Regions from separate parts of the Streptomyces tsukubensis genome, predicted to be linked through region 2. Evidence: riboswitches for the same ligand, from Rfam matches in the RefSeq annotation. Region 2 holds a riboswitch; each other region holds the start of a gene.
What was found. Region 2 has a riboswitch for cobalamin ahead of B7R87_RS08175 (prenyltransferase/squalene oxidase repeat-containing protein). Riboswitches for the same ligand answer to the same signal wherever they lie in the genome.
Positions count from the first base shown of each region.

Region 1 (3,620 bases), 3.3 Mb from region 2:
CCATGGCGCCCAGGCCGACCGGCCGCCAGCGGGTGTTGGAGCGCCCGGCCTGCTCGGTCGGGTAGAAGTTGATGTCCACGACCCGGTCGAGGAAGGTCACGGCGGTACGGACGGTGGCGTCCAGCCGCTCCCAGTCGATCTCCCCGCCGACGACGAAGGCGCCCAGGTTGACCGAGCCCAGATTGCAGACCGCGGTCTCGCCGTCGTCGGTGACTTCGAGGATCTCGGTGCAGAGGTTCGACGAGTGGACCGTGTGGCCCTTCTCGGCGGTCTGGTTGGCGGTGCGGTTGGCGGCGTCCTTGAAGGTCATCCAGCCGTTGCCGGTCTGGGCCAGGGTCCGCATCATCCGGCCGTACAGCTCACGCGCGGGCATGGTCTTGCGGGCCAGGCCCTTCGCCTCGGCGGCCCGGTAGGCGGCGTCGAACTCATCGCCCCACAGGTCGACCAGCTCGGGGGTGTCGGCGGGGGAGAAGAGCGACCATTCGGCGTCGTCCGCGACCCGGCGCATGAACTCGTCCGGGACCCAGTGCGCCAGATTCAGATTGTGGGTCCGCCGGGCGTCCTCGCCGGTGTTGTCGCGCAGCTCCAGGAACTCCTCGATGTCCGCGTGCCAGGTCTCCAGGTAGACCGCGGCGGCGCCCTTGCGGCGGCCGCCCTGGTTCACCGCGGCGACCGAGGCGTCGAGGGTCTTCAGGAACGGGACGATGCCGTTGGAGTGCCCGTTGGTGCCGCGGATCAGGGAGCCGCGGGCCCGGATCCTGGAGTACGAGAGCCCGATGCCGCCGGCGTGCTTGGAGAGCCGGGCGACCTGGTGGTAGCGGTCGTAGATGGAGTCCAGCTCGTCGAGCGGGGAGTCCAGCAGATAGCAGGACGACATCTGCGGGTGGCGGGTGCCGGAGTTGAAGAGCGTCGGGGACGAGGGCAGGTAGTCCAGCCGGCTCATCAGCCCGTACAGCGCGACGACCTCGTCGAGGGCGCGTACGCCGTCGTCCTCCGCGAGCCCGCAGGCGACCCGGAGCATGAAGTGCTGCGGGGTCTCGATCACCTGGCGGGTGATGGGGTGGCGCAGCAGATAGCGGCTGTAGAGGGTGCGCAGCCCGAAGTAGCCGAAGCGGTCGTCGGCGGCCGGGTCGATCGTCGCGTCGAGCCGCTCGGCGTACCGCTCCACGAATGCGGCGGTACGGTCCGCGATCAGGCCCTCGTCATGTCCCACCCGCACCGAGGCGGTGAAGGAGACCGAGCCCTGGCCCGCGGCCTCGGCGGCGATGGTCCGGGTCAGCAGCCGGGCGGCCAGCCGGGAGTAGGCGGGATCATCGGAGATCAGGCCCGCGGCGGCGTCGGTGGCGAGCTGATGGAGTTCCGCCGCGTCCGATCCGGGGTGCCGGCCGCGGAGCGCGGCGGCGGCCACCCTGCCGGGGTCGGTGTCCGGCAGATCGGCGGTGAGGTCGGTCAGGGTCCGCAGCAGGGCGGTCCCCGGCCCGTCCTCGGGCGTCGCGGCAGTGGGCCGGGGGGTCTGCCCGGGCAGCTGCTGGGCGGTGCCTGAAGCCGGATCGGCTGGCGCGATGGTCACGTGGTGCTCTCCCTCGCTCGGCTCGCGGGCCGTCGGCGGGGGAGGGGTGGGCAGGCCGGACGTTCCCGGAAACGGGCAGCACGCACGGCGTCCACCGGCCCAACCGCGAGGCCCGGACGTCTCGGCACCCGGGTCGGACGATCCGGGTGCGCTGTCGGCAGACGGCCGGACTTGCCCTGGCGCGACAAAGTACGCCGAAGCACACCGTTGCGGGACAGTTCCGGATTCGCACCGGATTCCTCTGCGGTGACAGCGAGATGAGCATACATGTGGGGGCACCGCCGAAGCGGTGCCCCCACATGTTGTGTCGCGCCTCTCATGCTCCCGCACGGTCCGGGGCCGTCCACGACGGTGTCCACGCCCCTCCGGGGAGGCCCGGCCCCCTGCCCGGGACGGCCCGGCCGAGCCCCTCCAAGGGGCCACGGTGCGCTTCCCCGGCCGGGAGGCGGCTGTTTCAGGGGCACGGCTTCCTTCCCCAGGGGGCGAGGTGAAGGTTTTCAGGGGGGCGCCTCCCACGCCGCCAGGCGTAGGGGGAGGAAACTGCGCGATCGGCCACGACGGTGTTGTGCTCGGCAGACGGCATGCAATGCCGTTACGGATTCCGCCTCCCGCCCGGCCGGGTGACGACCGTATGCGACCACGCGCCGCCGTCGGCTTGTCGCGCAGTTCCTCGCGCCCCCGGGTACTCCCGCTTGGCGTCTTGGCAGGGGGAGCGCCGCCACGGGGTGCTCGTGCCTGCCATTCCGGGAATGACGGCCCCGCCCCTGGGCACTCCTGCTTGCCACTCCGGCGGGGGAGCCGTGCCACTGGGTGCTCCTGCGCGGCGTACCGGAAAAAAAAGGGGGGCGCCGCGCTCCGACAGGGGTCGGGGCGCGGCGCACATGGAGAAGCGGAGGCTCTAGTCCTGGGGGCGGCGGAGGCGGGCGACGAACTTGTAGCGGTCGCCGCGGTACACCGACCGCACCCACTCCACCGGCTCCCCCTGCGCGTCCAGCGAGTGCCGCGACAGCATCAGCATCGGCAGCCCGACGTCCGTACCGAGCAGCCCCGCCTCGCGCGGTGTCGCCAGGGACGTCTCGATGGTCTCCTCCGCCTCGGCGAGATGGACGTCGTAGACCTCGGCCAGTGCCGTATAGAGGGAGGTGTACTTGACCAGGCTGCGCCGGAGCGCCGGGAAGCGCTTGGCGGACAGATGGGTGGTCTCGATGGCCATCGGCTCACCGCTGGCCAGCCGGAGGCGTTCGATCCGCAGGACCCGGCCGCCGGTGGAGATGTCGAGCAGTCCCGCGAGGGTGTCGTCCGCGGTGACGTACCCGATGTCGAGCAGCTGGGAGGTGGGTTCCAGGCCCTGGGCCTTCATGTCCTCGGTGTACGAGGTCAGTTGGAGCGCCTGGGAGACCTTGGGCTTGGCGACGAACGTGCCCTTGCCCTGGATGCGCTCCAGCCGGCCTTCGACGACCAGCTCCTGGAGCGCCTGGCGCACGGTGGTGCGCGAGGTGTCGAATTCGGCCGCGAGCGTGCGCTCCGGCGGTACCGGCGTGCCCGGGGGCAGGGTCTCCGTCATGTCGAGGAGGTGCCTTTTGAGGCGGTAGTACTTGGGTACGCGCGCGGTCCGGGTCGGTGTCCCGGCCTCGGTCTCCGTACCCACCCCGTCCGTCGTCATGGCCCGCCTTCCCGTTCCCGACTGCGCTGCTGCCGTCACCGGCTCCTCCGTCTGTAGCGGATCACATCGTGGCACGGGCCGGTCCCGGGGAGTGACCCTGTCCCTCCTGTTTTTCTGCCTTCAGGGTGGACACCACTGCTTCTTATACACCGAGGGGGCTAGGGTTGGTCTAGTCCAAGCGAAGGCCTCAAGCCTGCCCGGATCATGCCCTGATGTCGGTCCGATAACGGACTGGACAGGCATGTTTATCGAGCCTTGACAGCCCGAAAGGTCTAGGCCAAGCTCCGGGTACTGGTCTAAACCATTTAAGACCGGGTCCCAGCCCCAGGCAGTACTTTCGCGTATGGCTTCGTTTTGGGCGGGGTGGCAGGCATCCCTTAGGAGGGT
Region 1 is NZ_CP020700.1:5,470,325-5,473,944, forward strand. Features, by position in the region: gene B7R87_RS22715 (ribonucleoside-diphosphate reductase subunit alpha) at 1-1,570, opposite strand, end outside; cobalamin riboswitch at 1,710-1,871, opposite strand; gene B7R87_RS22720 (GntR family transcriptional regulator) at 2,469-3,233, opposite strand.
Region 1: it holds a riboswitch for cobalamin, as region 2 does, so the genes downstream of both, B7R87_RS22715 (ribonucleoside-diphosphate reductase subunit alpha) here and B7R87_RS08175 (prenyltransferase/squalene oxidase repeat-containing protein) in region 2, are expected to answer to the same signal.

Region 2 (3,620 bases):
TCCGACGGCCGGGCGATCGCCGGGCCCTCGGTGGCGTACGTCCAGGTGGTGCCGGACGCCTGCCAGTACGACCAGTAGCGGTATCCGGCCGCCTGCGCGGGCGCGGCGGCACCGAGCACACCGACGGCCCCCGCGACGAGAACGAGCACGAAGGCCCCGACGCGCGCGGCGGCAACGGACCGCCGACGCCCGGCCGGCCGGGGCCGGTCCGCCCTGGCCGCCGAGGTCGGGGCTTCGGTCGTCGTGCGGTGCGGTGCTTGCGGTACGGCGCGGGGGCGCCCGCCTGCGGCGGACCCGGGTGTCCCGGAGGACGCCCGCGGCCCGGCGGTCGCGGTGTGGTGCCTGGTCAAGCCGCCGGTCGTCGTGCGGTGCGGTGCTTCCGGTACGGCGCGGGGGCGCTCGGTCGGGGGCTTCCTGAGCGTCCCGGCCACGGACGCGGCGCGGCGCCCGGCCGGGGCCGCCTCGGGCGGCCCGGCCGTCGGCGCGGCGAGGTGCCTCGTCGGGGCACCGGCTGCCGCTCCGGCGCCGGGGCGCCCGGCCGACCCGGCGGCCCCGGCCGGGGTGCGGTCGGAGGAGGTCGTCATGCGCGGGGCTTGCGGCGGCCGCTGAGGAGGAAGCCCGCGCCCGCGCTCGCCGCGAAGAACGCGCCCACGATCCACCAGAGGTTCGGGCCCCCGTCGTCCTTCTTGTCGTTCTTGTCGTTCTCGTTCTTCTTCTCGGTACCGGCGGACGGCGACGCCGACTCCGGCGCCGGACCCGTCGCGTTCAGGGCCGCCACCAGGTCCGTACCGCCGAAGTCCGCGGGGTCCGTACCGGTGGCGTTCGCCGCGAAGACCAGCTGGGCGTACGCCGCCGGGCCCGACTCCTTCGCCCATCCGGCACCGTTCGCCTTCAGCCACTCCAGCGGCTTCTTCACCGCCTCGGTGCGGCCCTGCGCGGCCAGCGCGACGACCGCGTCCGCAGTGTTCCCGAAGTCGGGCTTGGGCGCCGAGTCCTCGGCGCCCGGCATCGGCGGGGTCAGCAGATGACCGGTCTTCGCGAGCGCGCCCGCCAGATAGGCGCCGCCGTTGAGAGCCGCACCCTTGAGGTCCTTCGCGGCCTTGTCGCAGACCGTGCCCCCGGCCACGGAACCGGCGGCTCCGGCCTTCGGGGCCAGGCCCGCACCCTGCGCGGCGACGACCGCCGCGGCGGTGGAGTCACCGACGGCGCCCGGCATCTGCGGCTGGTAGACGAAGGCGCCCGCGTCCGCTCCCGTGCACGGCCGGGCGAAGGTCAGCAGCGCGTCGTACGGCGACTTCCCGCCCTTCGCGGAGGCCACGGCCGCGGGCTTCTCACCCGCGGCGGCCAGCGCGCCGATCACCACAGCGGTGGAGTTGGCGTCGCTCGCGCCGCCCGGGTTGTAGCTCCAGCCGCCGTCCGCGTTCTGGACCGACTTCAGCCAGGTGACGGCCTTGCCGACGGTCTTCTCGGCGCCGCCGGTCGCGGTCAGTGCCTGGACCGCGGCGGCCGTGGCGTTGGTATCGCGCGGCAGCTTGGCGTCACAGGCGGCCGAGGCGTCGGCGCGGTACGCGGAGAAGGCGCCGTCCGCGCACTGCTGCCCGGTCAGCCAGTCGACGGCCTTGCCCGCGGGCTTCACCCCGACGGTGTCCTGGGCGAGCAGCGCCAGCGACTGCCGCCACACGCCGTCGTACGCCGGGTCGGTGGTGCCGTACAGGCCGGAGGGGAGCGGGGCGGCCGGGGGCGGGGTGGTGGCGGCGGTCGCGGCGGGGGCGAGGGCCGTGCCGAGTACGGCGGAGACGGCGAGCGCGACGGCCGCGCGGCGTGCGGTGGTGGCGTTGGTCATGACGGGTGGTGCCTCTTCCCGCGCCCTCTGCGGGACGCTGCCGGGATCCGGGCACGGGCGCGTCCGGGACGCACCAGGGCTCCGGCCCCGTATTCCTCGACGGTGCCGGCCACCGGCGGCTGCCGGTGGCGCAAGCCGGTCACGTCCGCGTACAGGGCATTCCGACTCTGCCCGGCGCGTACGGAGGTGACCTGCGGGGTCACGGACACGGCGCGCGCCGACGGCTCACGGCTGCGGGTCAGTGCCGGATTCGCACCGGCTTCCCCCTGTAAGGGCGTGATACGACCAGTCCACTTTACCGACGGTCGCGGGCGGTGCCGCCCGCGGCGGTGGATTTCCGGGCGGTACGGGACCGGGGCAGGCTTCCCGGCATCGGCTCAGACCGCCGCGTACCGCGTCGGTATCCCCGGCAGGACCTCCGCGCGGCCCAGTTTCACCAGACGGCGCAGATGGGCTTCGGCCTCCGAGACGGCGATCGTGCGGGAGGCGTGCGGGATCGCGGACCAGGGGCGGTTCCATGCCATGCGTTCGGCCGCCTGCCAGGGGGTGAGGGGTACGGAGAGGAGCGCGAGGAGGCCCCGGAGGCGGTCCTCGTGGTGGGCGAGCAGCTCCCGGACCCGGGCCTCGGCGCCGGTGAAGGCGTGCTGGTGGGCGGGGAGGACCTCGGCCGGGGCGAGCCGGGCGATGCGCTCCAGGGAGGCCGAGTAGTCGCCCAGCGGATCGGTGTCGCCGTCGTCGGCTCCGACAGTGCTTTCGGGATCCTCGTACAGCCCGATGTGAGGGCTGATCCCGGGCAGCAGATGGTCTCCGGAGAAGAGCCTCCCGGCGCCGGGCAGCCCGGCCGGGTGGGCCTCCTCCAGATGGAGGCAGACATGCCCGGGGGTATGCCCCGGCGTCCATATCGCGCGCAGTTTCCGGCCCGCCAGCGGCAGCAGCTCGCCGGGGACGATCTCCCGGTCGGGCAGGGCGGCGCCGAGTCCGGGCAGGCCGCCGGTCCGGCCCGCGGCGCGGGCCGCCTGCAGCGGCGCGAGATGCGCGTCGGGCGCCCCGGCGCGGACGAGCCTGTCGGTCAGATAGTCGAACCAGAGGGAGGGGTGGGAGCCGCGGGTGCGCCGGACGATCGCGGTGTCCGCCGGGTGCATCGCGAGCCACGCCCCGGACTCCTCCCGGACCCGGCCGGAGAGCCCGTGGTGGTCCGGATGGTGGTGGGTGATCACGACCCCGTGCAGTTCGCGGACCGCGGTACCGACGGCGGCAAGACCCTCGGTGAGCGCGTCCCAGGAGGCAGGGTCGTCCCAGCCGGTGTCGACGAGGACCGGGCCGCGGCCGGTGTCGAGGACATGGACCAGGGTGTGGCCGAGGGGGTTGTCGGGGATGGGGACCTGGACGGACCAGACGCCTCCGCCGTGGTCGATCACCTGTGGCATGCACGCTCCTCGGCTGCTCTCCGGGACGGTGCGGCGATCGGTGCCGCCGTGGGCCCGTGCGGGACTGCGGCTGCGGGTGGGCGCCGTGCCCGGCGGGGTTCGTTCTCCGGCTGTGCCCCTGTTCGCGCTGTTCGTGCTGCTCGCGGTGGTCCGCGGGCCCCGCTGCCGGTGGCCCCCGGGGCACGTACCCCCGCTACTCGTTGACGTGGGCAACTGCATCATAACGGAATCTGATGCAGTGTCAGGAACTCTGCCGTCGGGGCTTTCTCGCGGTAGCGGGCATCGGCTATGCGGTACCGGGTGCCGGCTTCGCGGCGCCGGGCATCAGCTCCGCCACCCGCTCCGGCGTC
Region 2 is NZ_CP020700.1:2,199,465-2,203,084, reverse strand. Features, by position in the region: gene B7R87_RS08180 (SCO2322 family protein) at 1-149, opposite strand, end outside; gene B7R87_RS08175 (prenyltransferase/squalene oxidase repeat-containing protein) at 581-1,843, opposite strand; cobalamin riboswitch at 1,983-2,146, opposite strand; gene B7R87_RS08170 (MBL fold metallo-hydrolase) at 2,221-3,270, opposite strand; gene B7R87_RS08165 (hypothetical protein) at 3,557-3,620, opposite strand, start outside.

Region 3 (3,620 bases), 510 kb from region 2:
GGCGCTTTTGCCGGCGGACCGCCGGTGGCACTCCATCCATATCCGGGGGGATCAGGAACTGATCCGCAGCCGTATCGCCGGGGGGCGCAACGGATCGCGGATCGGCATGGAGAGAAGGGCGCAGCAGCTATGACCTCGGTGCAGGTCGACGACTCCAAAGACGGACCGGGCGGACCGGGCGGACCCGGCGGCTCGGTCGGTACGAAAGCCCCGGCGGCCACCGTCGAGGACCAGGGCTACCACCGGGCACTCGGTGCCCGTCAGATTCAGATGATCGCCATCGGCGGTGCCATCGGAACGGGTCTCTTCCTCGGCGCGGGCAAGGGCATCTCCAAGGCCGGACCCAGCCTCATCCTCGCCTACGCCATCGCGGGCGTGGTCATCTTCTTCATCATGCGGGCGCTGGGCGAACTGCTGATGTACCGGCCGGTCTCGGGCTCGTTCTCCGAGTACGCGCGGGAGTTCGTCGGCCCCTTCGCGGGCTTCGCCACCGGCTGGACGTACTGGCTGTTCTGGGTCGTCACCGGAATGACCGAGGTCACCGCGGCGGCCGAGTACATGACGTACTGGTTCGACCTTCCGCAGTGGATCTCGGCCCTGGGCTTCACCATCGTCCTCTACCTCGCCAATCTGATCTCCGTGAAGATCTTCGGCGAGCTGGAGTTCTGGTTCTCCATGGTCAAGGTGACCGCCATCGTCGGCATGATCCTGATCTGCGCGGGCATCATCACGCTCGGCTTCACCGACGCCGGGGACACCGCCTCCTTCTCCCTCCTCTGGAGCGACGGCGGCTTCTTCCCCAAGGGCCTCGGCGGCACCCTGATGACCCTCCAGATCGTGATGTTCGCCTTCCTCGCGGTCGAGCTGGTCGGCGTCACCGCCGGTGAGTCCAAGGACCCGGAGAAGACCCTCCCCAAGGCCATCAACACCGTGCCGTGGCGGATCGCCGTCTTCTACGTCGGCGCCCTGATCATGATCCTTTCGGTCGTCTCCTGGACCAACTTCCGGCCGGGCGTCTCACCGTTCGTCGCCGCCTTCGACCAGATGGGCCTGCAGATCGGCGCGGGCATCGTCAACTTCGTCGTGCTCACCGCGGCGCTGTCGTCCTGCAACTCCGGCATGTACTCCACCGGTCGGATGCTGCGCGACCTCGCGCTCAACAGCCAGGGCCCCAAGCTCTTCACCCGGCTGACCAAGCACGGCACCCCGCTGATCGGCACCACCTTCTCCGCGGGCCTGATGCTGATCGGCGTGTGGATCAACTACCAGTGGCCCGGCGACGCCTTCAACAAGATCGTCTCCTTCGCCACCATCTCCGGTATGTGGGCGTGGATCATGATCCTGGTCAGCCATATCCGCTACCGGGCCAAGGCCGCGCGCGGCGAGGTCGCCGAATCCTCCTTCAAGGCGCCCGGCGCGCCCTGGACGAGCTGGTTCGCGCTGGCGTTCATCGGCATGGTCATCGTGCTGATGGGCATCGACAAGGACGCCCGGATCTCCCTGTACGTGGCCCCGCTGTGGGCGCTGGTGCTCGGCGTCTCCTATCTGGTCCTCCGCTCGAAGAACCCGGAGGGCGCGGCCTTCGCCAAGCGCTGACGGCCGCGGGGGCTCCGGCCCCTGAACGTGCCGGACGGCGGGAGGGCGGCTGCCTGCCCCACCCACCCGCCGTCCGGCATCCGAGAAGGTCCGGTCCGAACCGTGAAACGGTTCGGACCGGACCTTCCGCCATTCGGACGGTCCGCGCTTATCCTGATCCGCATGCTGACCCTCACCCAGGATCTGTACGACCGGATCGTCGCGCACGCCCGAGCCGACCACCCCGACGAGGCGTGCGGCATGGTCGCGGGCCCCGAGGGCAGCGGTCGGCCGGAACGTTTCATCCCCATGCTGAACGCGGCCCGTTCGCCCACGTTCTACGAATTCGACTCCGGCGATCTGCTCAAGCTCTACCGCGAACTCGACGCCAACGGCGAGGAGCCGGTGATCGTCTACCACTCGCACACCGCGACCGAGGCATACCCGTCGCGTACCGACATCACCTACGCCAACGAGCCCGGCGCGCACTACGTCCTGGTCTCCACCGCCGACACCGACGAAGCGGGCCCCTTCCAGTTCCGCTCGTTCCGGATCGTCGAAGGAGAGGTCACCGAGGAGGAAGTCCGGGTCGTCCAGGCATACTGACCCGCAGCGCCCGTGCGGCGCTCCAACTCCATACGGGGCGGTGGGACCCAGGAAGCCGGTGCGAATCCGGCGCGGTCCCGCCACTGTGAACAGCCGCTGACACGTGCACGCACCCCGCGTGCCGTCCCGCGGCCGTCAGTCAGGAACTGACCCATCGCCCTTCTCCCATGACCCAGGGGACGCGGATCCCCGGAGGAGGACCCACGCATGTCCATGCGCATATCCGGACGCCGTACCGCACGCCGTCGTACCGCCCTCGCGGTCACGGCCGCCGCCCTGCTCCCGCTCGCCCTCACCGCCTGCGGCTCCGGCGGCTCCGGCGGTTCGGGCTCCGGCAAGGACGGCGGGAAGGCCGAGGCCCGGCCCGGCTTCCCGTACACCGTCGACAACTGCGGAGTGAAGACCACCTACCAGGCGCCCCCGAAGCGGGCCGTCACCATGAACCAGCACGTCACCGAGATCATGCTGGAACTGGGCCTGGAGAAGTCCCTGGTCGGGACCGCCTACCTCGACGACAAGGTGCTCCCGCGCTACCAGAAGGCCTATGACGCGATCCCGGTCGTCGCCAAGGAGTACCCCTCCAAGGAGAAGCTCCTCGCCGCGAACCCCGACTTCGTCTACGGCGGCTACGCCAGCGCCTTCGAGGCCAAGGACGGCCGCACCCGCGACGAGCTGAAGAAGTCGGGCATCGACACCCGGCTCAACCTGGAGTACTGCACCGAGAAGCGGACCACCCTCGACGACGTGTACCGCGAGATCGACGAGGTCGGCCGTACCTTCGGCGTCGCAGACCGGGCGCAGAAGTGGATCGCGGACTCGCGGGCGTCCGTCGCGAAGACCGCGGCCGAGCTGAAGAAGACGCAGACCGCGCCGGTCCCCGTCTTCGTCTACGACAGCGGCGACAAGACCGCGTTCACCGTCGGCGGCAAGGGCATCGGCAACGAGCTGATCAGCCGCGCGGGCGGCCGGAACGTCTTCGCCGACATCCCCAAGAGCTTCGGTGACGCGACCTGGGAGCAGGTCGTGGCCCGTAAGCCCGAGGTGATCGTGATCTACGACTACGGGGCGACGAGCCTGGAGCAGAAGAAGCGGAAGCTGCTTGCGGACCCGGCGCTGAAGGACGTACCGGCGATCCGGAACAAGAGGTTCGCCGTCCTCCCGCTCTCGGACGCGGTCCTCGGTGTCCGCGCGCCCGACGCGATCGCCAAGCTGGCCCCGCAGATCGCCCGATGAAGCGCCTCCTCGCGCCGGCGGGGGCCGGGCAGGAGGCGGGCGCCGCGGTGCCCGCCGCCTCCCGGCTCCGGTTCGGGGCCGTGACGGCCGGGCTGCTCGTCGCCCTGGCCGCCGCGGTCCTCGCGGCGCTCGCGCTCGGTTCCGTACGCATCCCGCCCCGCGAGGTCGTCGCGGCCCTGCTGCCGGGCGCCGAGCCGAGCCCCTTC
Region 3 is NZ_CP020700.1:2,713,016-2,716,635, reverse strand. Features, by position in the region: gene B7R87_RS10365 (amino acid permease) at 130-1,596, shown strand; gene B7R87_RS10360 (Mov34/MPN/PAD-1 family protein) at 1,759-2,181, shown strand; cobalamin riboswitch at 2,207-2,350, shown strand; gene B7R87_RS10355 (ABC transporter substrate-binding protein) at 2,389-3,414, shown strand; gene B7R87_RS10350 (FecCD family ABC transporter permease) at 3,411-3,620, shown strand, end outside.
Region 3: it holds a riboswitch for cobalamin, as region 2 does, so the genes downstream of both, B7R87_RS10355 (ABC transporter substrate-binding protein) here and B7R87_RS08175 (prenyltransferase/squalene oxidase repeat-containing protein) in region 2, are expected to answer to the same signal.

Region 4 (3,620 bases), 5.4 Mb from region 2:
GACGAGGGTGTCGTCGGTGAGGGCCTCGACCATGAACAGGGCGAAGTCCACGCGCCGGGTCAGGTTGCTCTTCAGGAGCGGATCGCCGACGTGGCGGGTCCATACGGGCAGCCCCTGGCTTTCGCCCTCCTCCAGATCACTGGCGCGGACCAGGGTCCAGCGGCGGTCGCTGGCGAAGATCAGTCGCGCGGCGGCGAGTTGGTCGTCGACGTCGACGACCCTCAGGGCGCGGCTCAGCAGGGTGACGATCCGGACGGAGGCCGTGAACGTCCGGGTGTAGCGGTCCTTGTCGTCCCGGGGCACGTGCCAGCCGCAGGAGAAGACCAGCCGCGCACCGGGTTCGGCGTGGTCGAGCACGGCCCGCGCGGTACCGGAGGAGTACTGCCGTACGCCCCAGGGGACGAGCACGGTCAGCACTCCGTCGCAGCCGGCGACGGCCCGGCGGATCACTTCCGGGTCGTTGGTGTCCCCGGGGACGACCGTGATCCGGTCCGCGAACCCGTCGAGCTTGCCGACGCTGCGTTCGCGGCAGACGCCGACCACTTCCCAGCCGCGGTCGAGCGCCCGGCTCACCAGGTACCGGCCCAGTTTGCCCGATGCGCCGACGACGCAGACCTTCCGTATCCGCCCGCTCCGTCCGGTATCCATCCTGCGGCCCTCACCTTCGACTTACTATGTAAGTGACACGGTGGAACTTACACCGTAAGCCGAAGGGGCGGAACCCGGACGGCGCAACGGGACGGCAGCAGCACGGCCGGACGACGACACGGGCGGAGAGCATCCATGCGGGAGAACACGGGCGGCCGGGGCGGCCGGCCGAAGCGGGCGCCCCTGAGCCGGGACCGGGTGATCGCCGCTGCGGTCGCCCTGGCCGGCGAGAAGGGGGCGGCAGGGGTCACCATGCGGGCCCTCGCGGGCTCCCTGGGCGTCGAGGCGATGTCTCTCTACAACCATGTGCGCAACCGGGACGATCTCCTCGACGGCATGGTCGACGCCGTCTTCGCCCTGATCGAACTGCCGCCCCCGGGGGCGGGCTGGAAGAGGGCGATGCACGACCGCGCCGTATCGGCCCGCACGGCACTGCTGGCCCATCCGTGGGCCGTCGGTCTGATGGACTCGCGCAGCCGGCCGGGCCCGGCCACCCTGCGCCACCACGATGCCGTCCTGGGCACCCTGCGCGCCGGGGGCTTCTCCGTCAGGGCGGCGGCCCGCGCGGTCGGGGTGATCGACAGCTTCGTCTACGGTGCGGTGCTCCAGGAGTTGAGCCTCCCCTTCGCCGCCCCTGAGGACCGCGACGGGATCACGGCCGCCCTGCTGCCCGCGCTCTCCCCCGACAGCCACCCGCATCTCGTGGAACTGGTCGCCGCCCAGTCCGAGGGGCCCGGCTTCGACCCGGCCGTGGAGTTCGGCTTCGGCCTGCGCCTGATCCTGGAGGCGCTGCGCCCTGACGAGGCGGACGGGGAGGGCGGGACGCGGTGACGGCGGGGGCCCGCCGGGGAGTTGCCGCGGCGGCTCCGGTGCCCGCCGCGGGGGCCGTTCGTCCCACCGGGTGATCCGCATGATGGACCCGTGCCGCCGAAACGGTCCCGCGCACCGTAGGCTGGCCCCGCAGCTGGTTCGCCCCGTCAGCCGGACGGGAGCGTCGTAAGAGGGAACCCGGTGGGAATCCGGGACTGCCCCGCAGCGGTGAGCGGGAACGACCGCCGTCATACGCACTGGGTCCGGGAAAGGGCCTGGGAAGCGACGGCCACTAGGTGCCCGCCGGGAGACCGGCAGGCGTGCCCGCGAGTCCGAAGACCTGCCCGTTGCCCGCGTACGGAACGTTCCGCGCGCGGTATTCCGGTGACCTCGTGGGCGGGTCGGGGAACACCCCGGATGGATTCCGGGGAGTACGTACCGTACGGAACACCGCGCCGTGCCGCGCGGGATCCGGTTCCGTCCGGTGCCCCCTTCGCGCTCTCGTTCCCGTCTCCGGGATCTCAGGGATTCATCTCGCGAAGGAGATCTCCGTGACCACGAAGTCCGCAGCCGCGGCAGCACGGTCCACCGTGTACGGCTACCCCCGTCAGGGACAGGGCCGGGAACTGAAGAAGGCGGTCGAGGGCTACTGGAAGGGCCGGGTGGACGCCGACGGCCTCCGGGCCGCAGCCGCGGCACTGCGCACCGCCAACTGGCGCGCCCTCGCCGGGGCGGGCATCGACGAGGTCCCCACCGGCGACTTCTCGTACTACGACCATGTCCTCGACACCACCGTCATGGTGGGTGCGATCCCCGAGCGGCACCGTGCGGCCGTTGCCGCCGACGCCCTCGACGGCTACTTCGCCATGGCCCGCGGCAACCGGGAGGTGGCGCCGCTGGAGATGACCAAGTGGTTCGACACCAACTACCACTACCTCGTGCCCGAACTGGGCCCGGGCACGGTCTTCACCGCCGACTCGGGCAAGCAGGTGGACGAGCTGAAGGAGGCGCTCGCCCTCGGCCTGACGGCCCGGCCGGTCCTCGTCGGCCCGGTCACCTACCTTCTGCTCGCCAAGCCCGCCCCCGGGGTGCCCGCCGACTTCCAGCCGCTGACGCTGCTGGACCGGCTCCTGCCGGTGTACGCGGAGGTGCTGGCCGATCTCCGCGCGGCGGGCGCGGAGTGGGTCCAGCTCGACGAACCCGCCCTGGTCCAGGACCGCACCCCGGCGGAGCTGAACGCCGCCGCGCGCGCCTACCGCGACCTCGGCGCCCTGACCGCCCGGCCGAAACTGCTGGCCGCCTCCTACTTCGACCGTCTCGGCGGAGCCCTGCCCGTGCTGGCCAAGGCCCCGGTCGAAGGGCTGGCCCTGGACTTCACCGGATCCGCGGCGGCCAATCTGGGCGATCTGGCCGCCGCCGGCGGGCTGCCCGGGAAGCGGCTGGTCGCCGGAGTCGTCAACGGCCGCAATATCTGGGTCAACGACCTGGAGAAGTCCCTCGCCACCCTCGGCACCCTGCTGGGTCTCGCGGACCGGGTGGACGTCGCCGCGTCCTGCTCCCTGCTGCACGTCCCGCTGGACGCCGCCGCCGAGACCGACGTCGACCCGGAGATCCTGGGCTGGCTGTCCTTCGCCCGGCAGAAGACCGACGAGATCGTGACCCTCGCCCGGGGCCTCGGCCGGGGCACCCCCGCCATCAGCGGCGAACTGGCGGCCAACCGTGCCGTGCTCGCCTCGCGCGCCGCGTCCCCCGTCACCCGCGACCCGGCCGTCCGCGCCCGTACCGGAGCGGTCACCGCGGCCGATGCCCGGCGCTCCGCACCGTACGGCGAACGGACCGTCGCCCAGCGGACCCGCCTCGGGCTGCCGCTGCTGCCGACCACGACCATCGGCTCCTTCCCCCAGACCGACGAACTGCGCGCCGCCCGCGCGGATCTGCGGTCCGGGCACATCGACACGGCCGGGTACGAGGAGCGCGTCAGGTCCGAAATCCAGGAGGTGATCGCGTTCCAGGAGAAGACGGGGGTCGACGTCCTCGTCCACGGCGAACCCGAGCGCAACGACATGGTCCAGTACTTCGCCGAGCAGCTCACCGGTTATCTGGCCACCCGGCACGGCTGGGTCCAGTCGTACGGCACCCGCTATGTCCGCCCGCCGGTCCTC
Region 4 is NZ_CP020700.1:7,635,804-7,639,423, reverse strand. Features, by position in the region: gene B7R87_RS31470 (NAD(P)-dependent oxidoreductase) at 1-648, opposite strand, end outside; gene B7R87_RS31465 (TetR/AcrR family transcriptional regulator C-terminal domain-containing protein) at 784-1,479, shown strand; cobalamin riboswitch at 1,597-1,820, shown strand; gene metE (5-methyltetrahydropteroyltriglutamate--homocysteine S-methyltransferase) at 2,010-3,620, shown strand, end outside.
Region 4: it holds a riboswitch for cobalamin, as region 2 does, so the genes downstream of both, metE (5-methyltetrahydropteroyltriglutamate--homocysteine S-methyltransferase) here and B7R87_RS08175 (prenyltransferase/squalene oxidase repeat-containing protein) in region 2, are expected to answer to the same signal.